DNA from 2 places in the Hydrogenophaga defluvii genome. Region 1 is predicted to be linked to the other one. Evidence: predicted binding sites of a transcription regulator. Region 1 holds the regulator's gene; the other holds the start of a gene.
What was found. Region 1 encodes FNR, which switches genes on or off when oxygen is low (the NO sensors DNR and NnrR bind a similar motif). Its sites were predicted from a motif close to TTGATNNNNATCAA; they were not measured.
Positions count from the first base shown of each region.

Region 2: ACFQU0_RS12405 (TraR/DksA family transcriptional regulator) is a predicted target of FNR. The motif match lies at 4,349-4,362, and genes of this name have one in related genera.

Region 1 covers NZ_JBHTBZ010000013.1:46,710-54,203, reverse strand. The annotation lists gene ccoP (cytochrome-c oxidase, cbb3-type subunit III) at 1-589, shown strand, start outside; gene ccoG (cytochrome c oxidase accessory protein CcoG) at 720-2,090, shown strand; gene ACFQU0_RS05385 (nitrogen fixation protein FixH) at 2,115-2,381, shown strand; gene ACFQU0_RS05380 (hypothetical protein) at 2,420-2,716, shown strand; gene fnr (fumarate/nitrate reduction transcriptional regulator Fnr) at 2,722-3,441, opposite strand; gene hemN (oxygen-independent coproporphyrinogen III oxidase) at 3,570-4,946, shown strand; gene pdxR (MocR-like pyridoxine biosynthesis transcription factor PdxR) at 4,974-6,446, opposite strand; gene ACFQU0_RS05360 (pyridoxamine 5'-phosphate oxidase family protein) at 6,564-7,232, shown strand; gene ACFQU0_RS05355 (sulfite exporter TauE/SafE family protein) at 7,242-7,494, shown strand, end outside.
Region 2 covers NZ_JBHTBZ010000034.1:10,456-17,949, reverse strand. The annotation lists gene ACFQU0_RS12430 (polyamine aminopropyltransferase) at 1-1,083, shown strand, start outside; gene ACFQU0_RS12425 (FAD-dependent oxidoreductase) at 1,092-2,657, shown strand; gene ACFQU0_RS12420 (S-adenosylmethionine decarboxylase family protein) at 2,647-3,027, opposite strand; gene ACFQU0_RS12415 (VOC family protein) at 3,035-3,457, opposite strand; gene ACFQU0_RS12410 (hypothetical protein) at 3,489-3,866, opposite strand; gene ACFQU0_RS12405 (TraR/DksA family transcriptional regulator) at 3,900-4,286, opposite strand; gene ACFQU0_RS12400 (PhaM family polyhydroxyalkanoate granule multifunctional regulatory protein) at 4,447-5,442, shown strand; gene ACFQU0_RS12395 (FIST signal transduction protein) at 5,444-6,727, shown strand; gene ACFQU0_RS12390 (cupin domain-containing protein) at 6,750-7,028, opposite strand; gene ACFQU0_RS12385 (transglutaminase-like domain-containing protein) at 7,154-7,494, shown strand, end outside.

The DNA.
Region 1 (7,494 bases):
TTCGACGGCGCCCTTGTACGCCAAGTTCAATGGCCAGCCGCCCGAGCAGTTGGCGGGTGACGCCCAGGCCATGGCCGTGGGGGAGCGCCTGTTCATGAACAACTGCGCCCAGTGCCACGGCTCTGACGCACGCGGCAGCAAGGGCTTTCCCAACCTCGCCGATGCCGACTGGCTGTGGGGCGGTGCGCCCGACGCGATCAAGACCACCCTCAACGAAGGCCGCCAGGGCGTCATGCCGCCCATGGCCGCTGCGGTGGGTTCGGCCGAAGACGTGCGCAACCTGGCCCAGTATGTGTTGAGCCTCTCGGGCAGCCCGCACGACTCCATCCAGGCGTCGCTGGGCAAGTCCAAGTTCGGAGCCTGCGCCGCCTGCCACGGCATGGACGGCAAGGGCAACACCGCCATGGGCGCACCCAACCTGACCGACGCCGTGTGGCTGCATGGCTGGGGTGCAGACGCCATCATCAAGATGGTCAACGAAGGCAAGCACAACGTGATGCCGGCACAAAAGGGCAAGCTCAGCGATGAGCAGATCCACGTGCTGACGGCCTATGTGTGGGGCCTGTCCAACAAGCCCGCCGCCAAGTAACCCGGCCCCCCGAGTGGAGCGCCCCAACGGGGCGCTCCCCCAGAAAGCAGACGTTCCCGTGATCTCCAGCAACAGCAACAGCAAGGTCATCCCCATCACGCCGGTGGCACCCGACGGTGCGGACGAGGTGATGGTGTCCCTGTACGAAAAGAGCAAGAAGATTTATCCGCGCTCGGTGCAGGGCTTGTTCGTCAAATGGCGTTGGGCGGTGGTGTGGTTGACGCAGCTGGTTTTTTACGGGCTGCCGTGGCTGGAGTGGAACGCGCGTCAAGCGGTGCTCTTCGATCTGGAAGCGCGCCGTTTCTTCATTTTTGGTCTGGTGCTGTACCCGCAGGACTTCATTTACCTCACCGGTCTGCTGGTCATTTCGGCACTGGCCTTGTTCCTGTTCACGGCGGTGGCGGGGCGGTTGTGGTGTGGCTACGCCTGCCCACAAACCGTTTACACCGAGATATTCCTCTGGTTTGAGCGCAAGGTTGAAGGTGACCGCTCGGCCCGCATCCGGCTGGACGAGTCGCCCCTGTCGGCCCAGAAGCTGGGCAAAAAATCGCTCAAACACGGCATCTGGATTCTCTTTGCGCTGTGGACCGGTTTCACTTTTGTGGGCTACTTCACGCCCATCCGCGAACTCAGTGCGCTGACCCTGGCCGGCACCTTGGGCCCCTGGCAGACGTTCTGGGTGTTCTTCTATGGTTTTGCCACCTACGGCAACGCCGGTTTCATGCGCGAGCAGGTGTGCAAGTACATGTGCCCCTATGCGCGTTTCCAGAGCGCCATGTTCGACAAGGACACGCTCATCGTCACCTACGACGAAAAGCGCGGCGAGCCGCGTGGCCCGCGCTCCAAAAAGGCCGATCCCCAGGCGCTGGGTCTGGGGTCGTGTGTGGACTGCACCCTGTGTGTGCAGGTGTGCCCCACGGGCATCGACATCCGCAAAGGCCTGCAGTACGAGTGCATCGGCTGCGCGGCCTGCATCGACGTGTGCGACGACGTGATGGACAAGGTGGGCTACCCACGGGGCCTCATCCGCTATTCCACCCAGAACGCGGTGGCCAATGGCTGGACGCAAGCCGAAATCATCAAACGTGCGGTGCGCCCGCGTGTGCTGGTGTACACCGCCATCCTGGGCCTGATCTGTGTGGCCGTGGGCGTGAGCCTGTTCCTGCGCACGCCGCTGAAGGTGGACGTGATCCGTGACCGTGGCGCGCTGGCGCGCCTGGTGGAGCAGGGCCGCATTGAAAACGTGTACCGCCTGCAAGTGATGAACGCCACCGAATCGACCCAGTCTTACCAGTTGGCCGTGAGCGGCCTGGAGGGGGTCACGATCGCTTCCGAGACCAGCATTGAAGTGCGCTCGACCGAAGTGCGTTCTGTGGCCGTGCGTGTGCAGGTGCCGCCGGGCGTGGCGCCGGGCTCTCACCCCATCCATTTCGATGTCCGCTCCACAGGGGCCGATGTGGCCCAGGTGAGCGAAAAAGCCGTGTTCCTGGTGCCACGTTGAACCTGCCCGTTTAGAAAGACCCCCATGACAACTGCCCAAGCCCTCAAGAACCCGCCCGTGGCCCGAGCCTGGTGGCGTGAGCCCTATGTCTGGCTGGTGATCGGCGGCCCGGCCGTGGTGGTGGTGGCCGGTATTGCCACCGCCATCATTGCCATGACCAACCCCGACCCCGTGCTTGACCGCAGCGCGCCGCAGACCCGCACGGCGTCACCCGACGAAGCCTTCAAGCTGGCGCCCGCTGGTCAGGCACGCAACCACGCCACCACCGCCACGGTGCCCGTGAAGCCCTGAGCCCCGGGGCCAGACCGACAAACAACAAGGAGACTGCGATGCGCCTGCAACGCCTGATGTGGATTGCGTGGCCGGCCTTTCTGGTGGCCGGCGTGCTGGAGATGGTGGTCTTTGCGATGGTCGATCCGGACGACCTGCACCGCATGGGCGGCGGCGAGCTGGGCTGGTCGCGCCAGGCGGTGTACACCGTGAGCTTTTTCTTCTTCTGGGGTGCGACCATGGCGTCCAGCGCGCTCACCACGTTGTTGGCCATGTCACCTTTCGAGGTGAACCGCTGCCCCGTGCCGCCCGAAGAGCGCCCCGCCGACTGCGCGCGCGAGGGCAACTGCTGCTGAGTTGATCAGTTGCAGACCTGGGGGTTCACGATGCGCTTGAGCGCTTCCGTGTCGAGGATCTTCACGTAACGCTGCTTGACCTCTATGACGCCGTCCTCGACGAATTTCGAGAAGGTGCGGCTCACGGTCTCCAGCTTCATGCCCAGGTAGCTGCCGATTTCCTCGCGCGTCATGCGCAGGATCAGCTCGGACTGCGAGAAACCCCGCGCGTGCAGGCGCTGCACCAGGTTGAGCAGAAAAGCGGCCAGGCGTTCCTCGGCGCGCATGCTGCCCAGCAGCAGCATCACCCCGTGGTCGCGCACGATCTCGCGGCTCATGATCTTGTGCACGTGGTGCTGCAAGGTGTTGAACTCGCGTGAAAGCGTCTCCAGCTGGTCGAAGGGCATGACGCAGACTTCGGCGTCTTCCAGCGCGATGGCGTCGCAAGAGTGCTGGTCGGACACGATGCCGTCCAGGCCGATGATCTCGCCCGTCATCTGGAAGCCCGTCACCTGGTCGCGCCCATCGGCGGTGGTGATACAGGTCTTGAAGAAACCCGAGCGAACGGCGTAGAGCGAGGTGAAGCGGTCACCCGTGTTGAACAGGGCCGTGCCACGTTTGATGCGTTTGCGGGTAGAGATCACGTGGTCCAGCTTGTTCATCTCGTCGTGGCTCAGGCCCATGGGCAGGCAGAGTTCACGCAAGTTGCAACTGGAGCAGGCGACCTTGATGCTGTGTGCGTCCATGGTGCGATTGTCAGGTGTTTCCCCATGTTAGCGGAAAACATCATTCACATTTGGAGGGGGTTGACCCAGATCAAGGGCAGAAAGCCCCGTGTCAGGCACAGTTCCTCCCACATTGGAGATGCCCCGACATGCACGTGATTGACGAACAACTGCTGCGCCGCTTTGACGTGCCTGGGCCGCGCTACACCTCGTACCCGACGGCCGACCGTTTTGTGGAAGCCTTTGGCGAGGCCGATTACATCCAGGCCTTGGAGCAGCGCCGCGCCGGCTCGCTGGCCTTGCCGCTGTCGCTGTACATCCACGTGCCTTTTTGCGAGTCGGTGTGCTACTACTGCGCCTGCAACAAGGTCATCACCAAACACCACAGCAAATCGGCCGAGTACCTGCGCTACCTGGCGCGTGAGCTGGACCTGCACGTGCAGCACTTTGGCCGTGGCCACCACGTGTCGCAACTGCACATCGGCGGCGGCACGCCCACCTTCTTGAGCGACGCGGAACTGAGTGACCTCATGCACACCGTGCGCCGCCATTTCAACCTCGTACCGGGGGGCGAATACTCCATCGAGGTCGACCCCCGCACCGTGACCGAGCAGCGCCTGGAGCACCTGCACCAACTGGGTTTCAACCGCCTGAGTTTCGGCGTGCAGGACTTCGACCCCGCCGTGCAGAAAGCGGTGCACCGCGTACAGCCCGCCGAACAGGTGTTTGCGCTGGTGGCGGCCGCCCGCCGCATCGGCTTCGAGTCGGTCAACGTCGATCTGATCTACGGCCTGCCGCTGCAAACCCCCGAGTCGTTCGCGCGCACTTTGAGCCAGGTGGCCCAGTTGCGCCCCGACCGCATCGCCCTTTACGCCTACGCCCATTTGCCGGCGCGCTTCAAGCCGCAACGCCGCATCGTGGCGGCCGAACTGCCTGCGCCCGCCGACAAGCTGTCCATGCTGTCGCAATCGCTCGACGCCTTCAGCGAGGCCGGTTATGTGTACGTGGGCATGGACCACTTCGCCCTGCCCAACGACGCCTTGGCCGTGGCCAAGCGACAGGGCCGGCTGCACCGCAACTTCCAGGGCTACAGCACCCAGCCCGACTGCGACCTGATCGCGCTCGGCGTGTCGGCCATCGGCCGCGTGGGCGCCACTTACAGCCAGAACGCCAAGACGCTCGACGAGTACTACGACGCCCTCGACCAGGGCCGCCTGCCCATCGTGCGTGGCATGGCGCTCACGCGCGATGATCTGGTGCGCCGCACCGCCATCATGGCGCTGATGTGCCAGGGCCGGTTGCTGTTTGAGTCCATCGAACTGGGTCACCTGCTCGACTTCCGAAGCTACTTCGCGCGCGAACTGGAGCAACTGCAGGATTTCGAAGCCCAGGGGCTGGTGACCATAGACGACCAGTGCATCGAAGTGACCGAAGCTGGCTGGTACCTGGTGCGCGCCATCGCCATGGTGTTCGACAAACACCTGCGCGTGGACCAGGACCGCGCCCGCTTCTCGAAAATCATCTGAGGCCGCAGCGCTGCCGTGGTGGACAGCCTATTTCCCATCCCCGCGCACCACGGCGTCGAGCCGCCGCACCAGCCCTTCCATGGCCTCGGCCGGCACCTGGGCGTAGCCCAGCAGAAAGCCCCGCCAGGGCTGGGCGCGCAGGCCCACTGCGTGCAAGCTGAGCGCCGGAGCCACGATGCCCTGCTGATCCAGCAGGCGCGCGCTCAACGCCACGTCGTCCGCGCGGTCGTCGTGCAGGCGCAGCGCTAGGTGCATGCCCGCCGAGCCGCCGTAAACGGTGGCCACGTCGCCCAGCCGCCGGGTGAGGGCGGCCGTGAGCGCATCGCGGCGTTCGCGGTACAGGCGGCGCATGCGCCGCAGGTGCAGGCTGAACTGCCCGCTGTGGATGAATTCGGCGAGCGCCAGCTGGTCGGCCGCGCGCCCGCGTGGCGCGGTGCGGTCCAGCATCGCGGCCAACGCAGGCGCCAAGGTGGCGGGCACCACCATGAAGCCCATGCGCAGCGCGGGGAACAGCGTCTTACTGAAGGTGCCCAGGTAGACCACGGGCGCGTCCGCCGCCAGCCCTTGCAGGCAGGCCAGGGCCGGGCCGTCGTGGCGGAACTCGCTGTCGTAGTCGTCCTCGATCACCAGCGCGCCCGCCTGGCGCGCGCCCTCGATCAGGGCCAGGCGCCGTGCCAGGCTCATGACGCTGCCCACGGGGTACTGGTGCGAGGGCGTGGCGTAGATCAGCCGGGGGCGCTGGCGCTGCCAGTCGCCGGCGGTGGGGGCCATGCCCTCGGCATCCACCACGATGCCTATGGTCCGGAGCTGCGCCGCGCGGAACGCCGCCACCGCGCCCTGGTAGCCGGGGTTTTCCACCCACACCTTGTCGCCCGCGTCGGCGAAGGCGCGGGCGCACAGGTCCAGGCTGGCCTGGGTGCCGTCGGTCACGAACACCTGGGCCGCGTCCACGAGCGCCCCCCGCGCCACGCGCAGGTGGTTGGCGATGGCTTCGCGCAGCAGGGGTTCGCCCGCCGGGTCGGCGTAGTTGAGCTGGGCGGGCCGCAGCGCGCGCCACGCGCGGTCCAGCATGCGCCGCCACAGCGTGAGCGGGAAGTCATCGAGCGCGGGCACGCCCGGCGCGAAGGCCACCGAGGCGGGGGAGCCGGGCAGCAGCGACATGCCGCGCACCCGCCGCGACAGGCCGGAGGGCTCGGCGGCCGTGGACGTGCGCCAGGGCGCGGCGGGCGCGAACGAGGTGGCCAGGGGCGCCACCACACTGCCGCGCCGGCTGGCCAGGATGAAGCCTTCCGTGGCCAACTGCTCGTAGGCGTAGAGCACGGTGTTGCGTGCTACGCCCAGCTCGCCCGCCAGCGTGCGGCTGGCGGGCAAGCGCGTGCCGCTGGCCAGCAGCCCGGTGCGCACGCCGTGGCGCAGGCAGGCGTGCAGCTGGCGCTGCTGCGACCAGCTGGCGTGGGCGGGCTGCGCGCGAAAGGCGGAAAAAAGGAGTTGGTAGTCCATTTGAGGAGGTCGGTTTCTGTGGCTCTAAAAAATAGCACGGATATGGGTCTTATTCGGATGCCAGCAGGCGATTACATTGCGCTTCCTCCGTCTACCGCAACCCAGGAACAAGCGCCCGTGAGCAACACCACCGATCTGCCCTCCACCAGCCAGCCGCCCAGCGACCGCACCCGCGTGCGCCGCGTGGCCGAGAACGCACGCTACGACCGCGCCACGCTGCACGCCATCATCGACGCCGCCTACCTGTGCCACGTGGCCTTCGTCGACGGCAAGGGCACACACTGCATTCCCACCGCTTGCTGGCGCGAGGGCGAGCACCTCTACATCCACGGCTCCAACGGTGGGCGGCTGATTCGACTGCTGCAAGATGGCACGCAGGCTTGCGTGACCATCACCCACCTTGACGGGCTGGTGCTGGCGCGCTCGGCCTTCAATCATTCGATGAACTACCGCTCGGCCATGGTCTATGGCCAATTCGAGGCAGTGGCCGAGAAGCAGGCTTCCCTGGCCGCGCTCATGGACCACATCGCGCCCGGCCGCCAGTCCGAGATCCGCGCCGGCAGCTCCAAGGAACTGGCCGCAACCACCGTGATGCGTATCGCCTTGGGCGAGGCCGCCTGTAAAGTGCGCACTGGCCCGCCCGTGGACGACACGGAAGACATGGAGCACCCGGCCTGGGCGGGCGTACTTCCGCTGGTGCAGCACCGCGCGGCGCCCGTGGTTGACCCGCTGTGCGCTATCGAGCCTCCGCCCTACGTGCGGGCGTGGGCACACGCGCCTTGCTAGACTTCGTCCATGCAAACGTCGATGGCCGTCACGGCCTTGTTCATGGGTTTTGTGGGTGGCCCCCACTGCGTGGCCATGTGTGGCGCGGCCTGCGCTGGCATTGCCAAGGCAGCCGCGCCGCGCACGCGCCAGGCCATCGTGGGGTTTCAGCTCGGTCGCATCGTGGGCTACGCCACGCTGGGCGGTGTGGCCGCAGCCACCGTGCAAGGTTTGGGCTGGCTGGGCACGAACACCGTTGTTTTGCGGCCTTTGTGGACCGCCA
Region 2 (7,494 bases), on a different contig from region 1:
CTGGCCGTGTCCATCGCCTTCCCACTGTGGCTGGTGCCACAGCTGGGCCTGGTGCGCACCGGGCTGCTGTTTGGGCTGATGAACGCGGCTGTGGCGCTGTGGGCCTGGTGGCTGTTTCGCCACGAGCTGCCGCACCGCCTGGCCCACCTGGCCGCTGCCGTGTTGACGCTGGGCGCGCTCACCACCGGCTGGTTCGGCGCGCAGCAACTCACCACCTTGGCCGAAGACCGCTTCTACCAGGACCGCATCGTGTTGGCCGAGTCGTCTGACTGGCAGCGCATCGTGTTGACACACGGCCGCGCCGGCCACCGGCTCTACCTCAACGGCAACCTGCAGTTTGCCGAGCGCGACGAGTACCGGTACCACGAGGCCCTGGTGCACCCGGCCATGGCCGCTTTTGCGCAGGGCGGCGGCACACCGCGCCGCGTGGCGGTGCTGGGTGGTGGCGACGGCATGGCGGTGCGCGAGGTGCTGCGTTACCCCGGTGTCGAGTCCGTTGCCCTGGTGGAGTTGGACCCGCACATGACGCGCCTGTTCTCGCAGAACCCGGCGCTGCGCGCGCTCAACGCTGACGCCCTGCATTCGCCCCAGCTCAGCATCGTCAACACCGACGCCTTCAAGTGGCTGGAGCAGGACGGCGACAGCTTCGACGTCATCGTGGTGGACTTCCCCGACCCCACCAATTTTTCCATTGGCAAGCTCTACACCAACGCCTTTTTTGCCAGCCTGCAACGGCGCCTGTCGGCCAGCGGTTTTGCGGTCATGCAGACGACCTCGCCGCTGGTGGCGCGCCAGAGCTTCTGGACCGTGGTGACCACCATGGAGTCGGTGGGCCTGCGCACCGCGCCCTACCACGCCCACGTGCCCAGTTTTGGCGAATGGGGCTTTGTAATTGCCAGCCGCCGGCCCTACACGCCCCCTGCGCAGTTGCCGCCAGGCCTGCGCTTCCTCACGCCCGAGACGCTGCGCCTGCTGTTCGATTTTCCGGCCGACATGGCCCGCGTCCCCGCCGAGGTGAACCGCCTGTCCAACCAGGTGCTGGTGCACACCTACGAGCAGGAATGGGGCCGGGCGCTGCCGTGACACGCCACATGACGCTGCGTCGGCGCGACTTGTTGGGTGCTGCGGGCGCGTTGGCCTTGGCGGGTTGTGGCGAAACACCCGAGACCACCGGCGGTTTTGTGGGCACCCATCCCGAGCGCGGCCATGTGCTGCGCGAGCCCACCACACGAACGCCAGACAGCACCCGCCGCACCCGCGTGCTGATCGCCGGCGGCGGTGTGGCCGGCCTGGCCGCCGCGCGCGCACTTCGGCTGGGTGGTGTGGACGACTTTGCCCTGTTGGAGCTGGAAGACCAAGCCGGCGGCAACGCCCGCGCCGGCCTCATGGACGGCCTGGCCTGCCCGCTGGGCGCGCACTACCTGCCACTGCCCGGTGACAACGCCCATGAGGTGCAAGACCTGCTGGAAGAACTCGGCCTGCGCCAGCGGGTGGCCGGCCGGTGGGTGTACGACGAACGCCACCTGTGCCACAGCCCGCAGGAGCGGCTGTTTTTTCAGGGCCAATGGCAAGAAGGCCTGCTGCCCTTGGACGGTGTGCCGCCCGACACCCTGGCGCAGTACCGCCGTTTTGCCCACCTCGTGCGCGGGGCGATGGCGCAGACGCGGTTTGCCATGCCCACGTTGCGTGCGCCCATCACACCGTTGACGCAGGCCTTGTCGGGCCAGACCTTTGCGCATTGGCTCGACGGCGAAGGGTTGACCGACCGTCACCTGCGCTGGTACCTCGACTACGCCTGCCGCGACGACTATGGTGCGGGCACCGCCGTGGTATCGGCCTGGGCCGGTTTGCACTACTTTGCCAGTCGGCACGGCTTTCACGCGCCGGGTGAGCGAGACACCGACGCGGAGCCGGTGCTCACCTGGCCCGAAGGCAACGCCTGGCTGACGCAGCGCCTGGCCTTGTCCTGCGCCGAACGCATCCACACGGGGCGCACGGTCCTGCGCATCGAGGCGCACCCACACGGCGTGGCGTTGGATGCGCTGGACCACGCCACAGGGCACACTGAACGCTGGCTGGCCGAGCGTTGTGTGGTGGCCTTGCCGGTGTTGGTGGCGTCGCGTGTGTTGCAGAACCCGCCGGACTTTGTGCGTCAGGCCACACAGCGTCTGACGTATGCACCGTGGCTGGTGGCCAACCTGCGCTTGCGCGCGCCGCTGCGCGACCGGCCTGGCGCACCCCCCAGCTGGGACAACGTGTTGTTTGGGAGCGCCGGCCTGGGCTATGTGGACGCGAGCCACCAGTCGCTCAACCCACGCCGGGGCGCCACGGTGCTGACCTGGTACCTGCCGCTGGGCGACGCCGCTGCGGCGGCGCGGCGTGCCTTGCTGGACAAGCCCTGGACACACTGGCGCGACCAGGCGCTGGCCGAGTTGTCTGTGGCCCACCCCGACCTGCGTGAACCGTTGCAGCGCGTGGACATCACCCGCTACGGCCACGCCATGGCCATGCCCACGCCGGGCGCGCAGGTGGTGTGGCCCACACGCGCGGGCCGACTGCACTTTGCGCACAGCGACTGGTCGGGCTATTCGGTGTTTGAGGAGGCCTTCACGCGCGGGCACTTGGCGGGCGCTGCCATCGCTGGGTTCAAGGGCTGACGCTGCCGCGCTGCAACGCCTGCTGCTGCACCTGCTCTGCATCGAACAGCACCAGCAGCGATGACAACAGCTGGTGCGCCTTGGCCGAATGGTCGGCGCCCAGGTTGCAGACGTAGACGTCCAGCGTGGCGCCGCGCTGCTCGGGCCAGGTGTGCACACACAGGTGGGATTCGGCCAGCAGCACCGTGGCCGTCACGCCGCCGGGGCCTTGTGTTGTGGCGGGGAAGGTGTGTGCGAGTTGCGCCACCGATTGCAGGCCAGCCGTTTGCACCAAAGCCACACAACGCGCCAGCAGTCGGTCGGCGTCGGTCAGCCAGGTGCCGTCGCAGCGGCAGCCGCGCAAATCGGCGGTGAGGTGCAGGCCGTCCACGGCAACCTCAGGTGGCGTACACCGTGTCCAGCGAGGCGAAGCCCTTGACCTCGATCGGGTTGCCAAAGGGGTCGCGGAAGAACATGGTCCACTGTTCGCCGGGCTGGCCGGCAAAACGCAGCTGGGGCGGCAGCACGAAGTCGGTGCCGGCGGCGCTCAGGCGGTCGGCCAGCGCCTGCCAAGTGGCTTGTTCCAGGATCAGGCCGAAGTGTGGCATGGGCACCAGCTTGTCGCCCACGTGGCCGGTGTTGGCGGTGGGGAAGGGCTGACCCAGGTGCAGCGAGATCTGGTGGCCGAAGAAATCGAAATCCACCCAGGTGTCGGTGCTCCGGCCCTCGGTGCAGCCCAGCACACCGCCGTAAAAGCGGCGCGCGGTGTCGAGGTCGGTGACATTGAAGGCGAAGTGGAACAGGCTGCGTGGGGTGTTCATGCGCCCAAGGATAGCGCAGCCTGTGCTGCGCTCAGCGCTGTGTCGGGTCGGCGGCCTTCTGGTCGAACTTCACGAAATACTGGCGCGCCATGGCCACCAGTTGGGCGTCGGTGGGGTGGTCGGCCGTCACCACGTCGACAATGGCTTTGTCCACGGCGTGGGCGTGGTGTTTGCAGAAGTCGCGGAACTCGATCTTGGCGTTGGCCGGGCCGGTCACCAGCACTTCGCTCACGCCTTGCAGGGCCTGGGCAACTTCTTCAAAAAAGGCCTTGTCGGCGCCCACGTGGCCGTGTTTGGGGGTGTGCTGGCTGCGTGCCTTGACGCGCTGGGCTTCAACGTGCTCGCGGTCGAACATCAACACGTGGGCTTGGGTGTGGTCGATCCAGACAACGGCGTGGAAAGTGGTCATTCAATGGGCTCCTGTTTCAACAAAAAAATCGGGTCACATCTTGGGGGCGTTCACGCCGCCTTGGGCGTGTTCGGCCTTGTCCTGGCAGGCCACGCAGCGTTGAGCGGTGGGGTTGGCGTGCAGGCGGGCGGTGGCGATCGACACGCCGCAGTCCACACACAGGCCGTAGCTGCCGTCGGCGATGCGCTTGAGTGCGGCGTCGATGGCCACCAGCTCGGCGGATTCGCGTTCTTCGAGCGCGATGCTGAGGTCGCGTTCGGCATCGGCCTGCGCCCAGTCATCGCCCACGTTGTCGCGCGCTTCGGCTGCGGCTTCGGCGCGGCCAATGCGCCCGCCGCGCTGGGCGCGCAGCTGGGCCAACACATCGCTGCGCATCTGGCGCAACTGGTCGCCAAAGGTGTCGGATATCGGGGTGCTCATCGGGTCTCCTGAAGGTGTTTGCTGCTTGGGTTTCATCATGCGCCGCCGGTGCGTTGGTCGCTTTGACACACGTCAACCGCATCCGGGATAAGTCCCCCATGGTCAGCGCTTCTCGCTTGCGGTAAGCTGGCTCCACGCAGCAAACAACGCGGAGCAAGTCATGAGCGATCCCCTGGGTTTTGGCAAATACGTGCCGGGTTTCGATTTCCTGCAGAGCCTGGCCAAACAGGCCGCAGGGGGTGTGGCACAGGGGGTGCAGCAAAACCTGCCGCAAATGCCCGCGCTGGGCAACTGGATCGCGCCCACCTTCAATGTGGAGGAGCTGGACAAACGCATCGACGAACTCAAGGCGGTGCACTTCTGGCTCGATCAGAACAGCAAGGCGCTGGGGGCCACCATCCAGGCGCTGGAGGTGCAGAAGATGACCCTGGCCACCCTGAAGGGCATGAACTTCAGCCTGGGCGACGTGGCCAACGCGCTCAAGATCAAGGCGGCCGACACCGTGGCCGGTGTGGCCTCGGGTGTGGCCAGCACCGCCCACAGCGTGGCCGGCCGCACACCCACCCAGTTTGCCGGGCTGGAAATACCGCCCAGCGCCTACCACGCGCAGGCGCCTGCGGTGCACGTCGATGCCCCGGCGCCAGAACCCGTGCCCGAACCGGAGCCGGCACCACCGCCCGCGCCGCGCAAAGCCACAGCCAAAAAAACCCATGCCCCCAGCGCGGACGCGCCGGCCATGCCCGGCGTGGTCGATCCCATGCAATGGTGGGGGGCGCTGAGCCAGCAGTTCCAGACCATCGCTGGCAACGCACTGAAAGACGCGGCCAAACAGTCGAGCCTGGACGTGACCCGCAACGTGGCCAGCGGCTTGACCGGTGAGGCCATGAAGGCCGCCACCGGCATGGCAGGCAACGTGGCCAAGACGGTGTCGGACACCGTGGGCGCTGCCGCCGCGCTGGGCAAGGCCGTCACGGGCGTGGGTGGGCGGGGCCGTGGCAACGCGCTCAAGTCTGCCGCCTGGCCGATTCCCGGCGCCGTGTCGCCCGAGCTGGACAAGCCTGCCGCCAAGAAGCCGGCCCGCAAAGCAGCCGCCAACAAGGCGCTCGCCAAAAAAGCCACGGCCAAAAAAGCCGCAGTCAAAAAGCGCCCGGGGTGACATGAAACGTTTTGCGCTGGCCCATGCCACCCACCCGCAATGGCGCATGGCCGCCGCGCTGGTGCTGGCCCAACTGCGTGCGCAACTGGCCCTGCCTGAGCATGCCGGTGCACCCGGCCTGGCTCTGCTCTACATCACGGACCACTACGTCGAAGCCGCGCACGACATCCTCGACCACCTGAGCGCCGAGCTGCCCGAGGTGACGGATTGGGCGGGTACCGTGGGCGTGGGCATTGCCGCCACCAACGTCGAGTACTTTGACGAACCGGCCATGGCCGTGATGTTGTGCGATCTGGCGCCCGACCAGTACCGCGTGTTCAGCGGCGTGGCGCCCTTGCCCGCCGCCCACGGCGGGCCGGGCGGTTTTGTGGCCCACACCGCCTTGCTGCACGCCGACGCCCAGACGCCTGACGTGGCCGAACTGATCGCTGAAATGGCCGAGCGCACCGCCAGCGGCTATGTGTTTGGCGGCCTGGCCTCCAGCCGCACCGACACCGTGCAGTTCGCGCTGGGCAGTGGCGGCCACCTGAGCGGGCAGGGTGCGGCCGGCGGGGTGTTCCATGGCGGGTTGAGTGGTGTGGCCTTTGGCCCTGACGTGGCGCTGGTGTCGCGGGTGACCCAAGGCGCCCACCCGGTGGGACGCACCCACCGCGTGACCGCCGCCGACCGCAACGTGGTGCTGAGCCTGGACGGCGAGCCTGCTCTGGACGTGCTCTTGAGCGCGTTGGGTGTCTCGCTGGACGAGCCGCAGGTGGCCATGACGCGGCTGCGCCAAACCCTGGTCGGGCTCACGCTGGACGAACCCCAGGGCGCAGGCAATACCCCGCAGCGCCCAGGCGCATTTGGCCCCGAAGTGCTGGTGCGTCACCTGATTGGGCTGGACCCGATGCGCCGTGGCATTGCGGTGGCCGATGTGGCACCCGTGGGCGCACAACTGAGCTTTTGTGAGCGCCACGTTGGCGCCGCACGCGCCGACCTGATCCGGGTGTGTGCCGAGGTGCGCGATGAACTGGAGCCGGAACTGCTGAGCGTTGAGGCGGCGGCCATGGCGGGCGCGGCCGGCGCCGAAGGCCCGCAGGCGCCGCCGCGCATGCGCGGCGCGGTCTACGTGAGCTGCACCGGGCGCGGGGGGCTGCATTTTGGTGGTCCCAGCGCCGAGTTGCAGATCATCCGACGCGCGTTGGGCGACGTGCCCCTGGTGGGGTTCTTCGCCGCGGGCGAAATTGCCCACCACCGGCTCTACGGTTACACCGGCGTGCTGACGGTGTTTGCCGACACCGCCTGAGGCCACTTGAGGTGTGGCCGGCTCAGCTCTTGCGGGCCACCCAATAGGTGGCGCCATCGGGGCCGTAGCGCTCGGTGTGGGGCGCGTCGCGGTCCAACGCAAAGGTGTCGCCGGGGCGCAGGTGCAAGGTCTTGCCGTTCACACCCAGCCACATCTCGCCGCGCGTCACCAACGCTTGCGCCACAAAGGGGTGCGAATGGGTTTCCAGCACCGTGCCGGGCGCCCAGTCGCGCTCCAGCACCTCGTCAAAACCGTGTGCCAACCAATGGGCCTTGAATGCCTCGAAGGATTCGGTGTTCATGGCGCGATTTTGTGCCCCGCGCCTCATCCCTGCTGGCGGCGCGGGCATGGCCTTTGCATGCACAGGCGCATACTCAACACTTTACGTTAGGAGGGCCTCAGCGACCCGCGCGCTGCGCCCACACCATGATCCGCCTCGACCTGCGCATCGAACTGAACTACGACATCGATGCCTTCGGTGCCGACTTCATTCTCAACATCCACCCCGCACTCACATCGCAACAGCGTGTGCTGAACGAAAACCTGTGGCTGAGCCAGCCGCTGGCGCCGCTGCTGCAGACCGACCGCCACACCGGCAACCGCCTGCTGCGCCTGCGCGCCGGCCCTGGGCCGCTCAAGCTGGTCTACACCGCGCTGGTGGAAATCGACCACCACAGCGTGCTGCCCACCCAGTTGCCCGAGGTGCCGGTGGCGCAACTGCCACCCGAGGTGCTGGGCTACATCTACCCCAGCCGCTACTGCCAGTC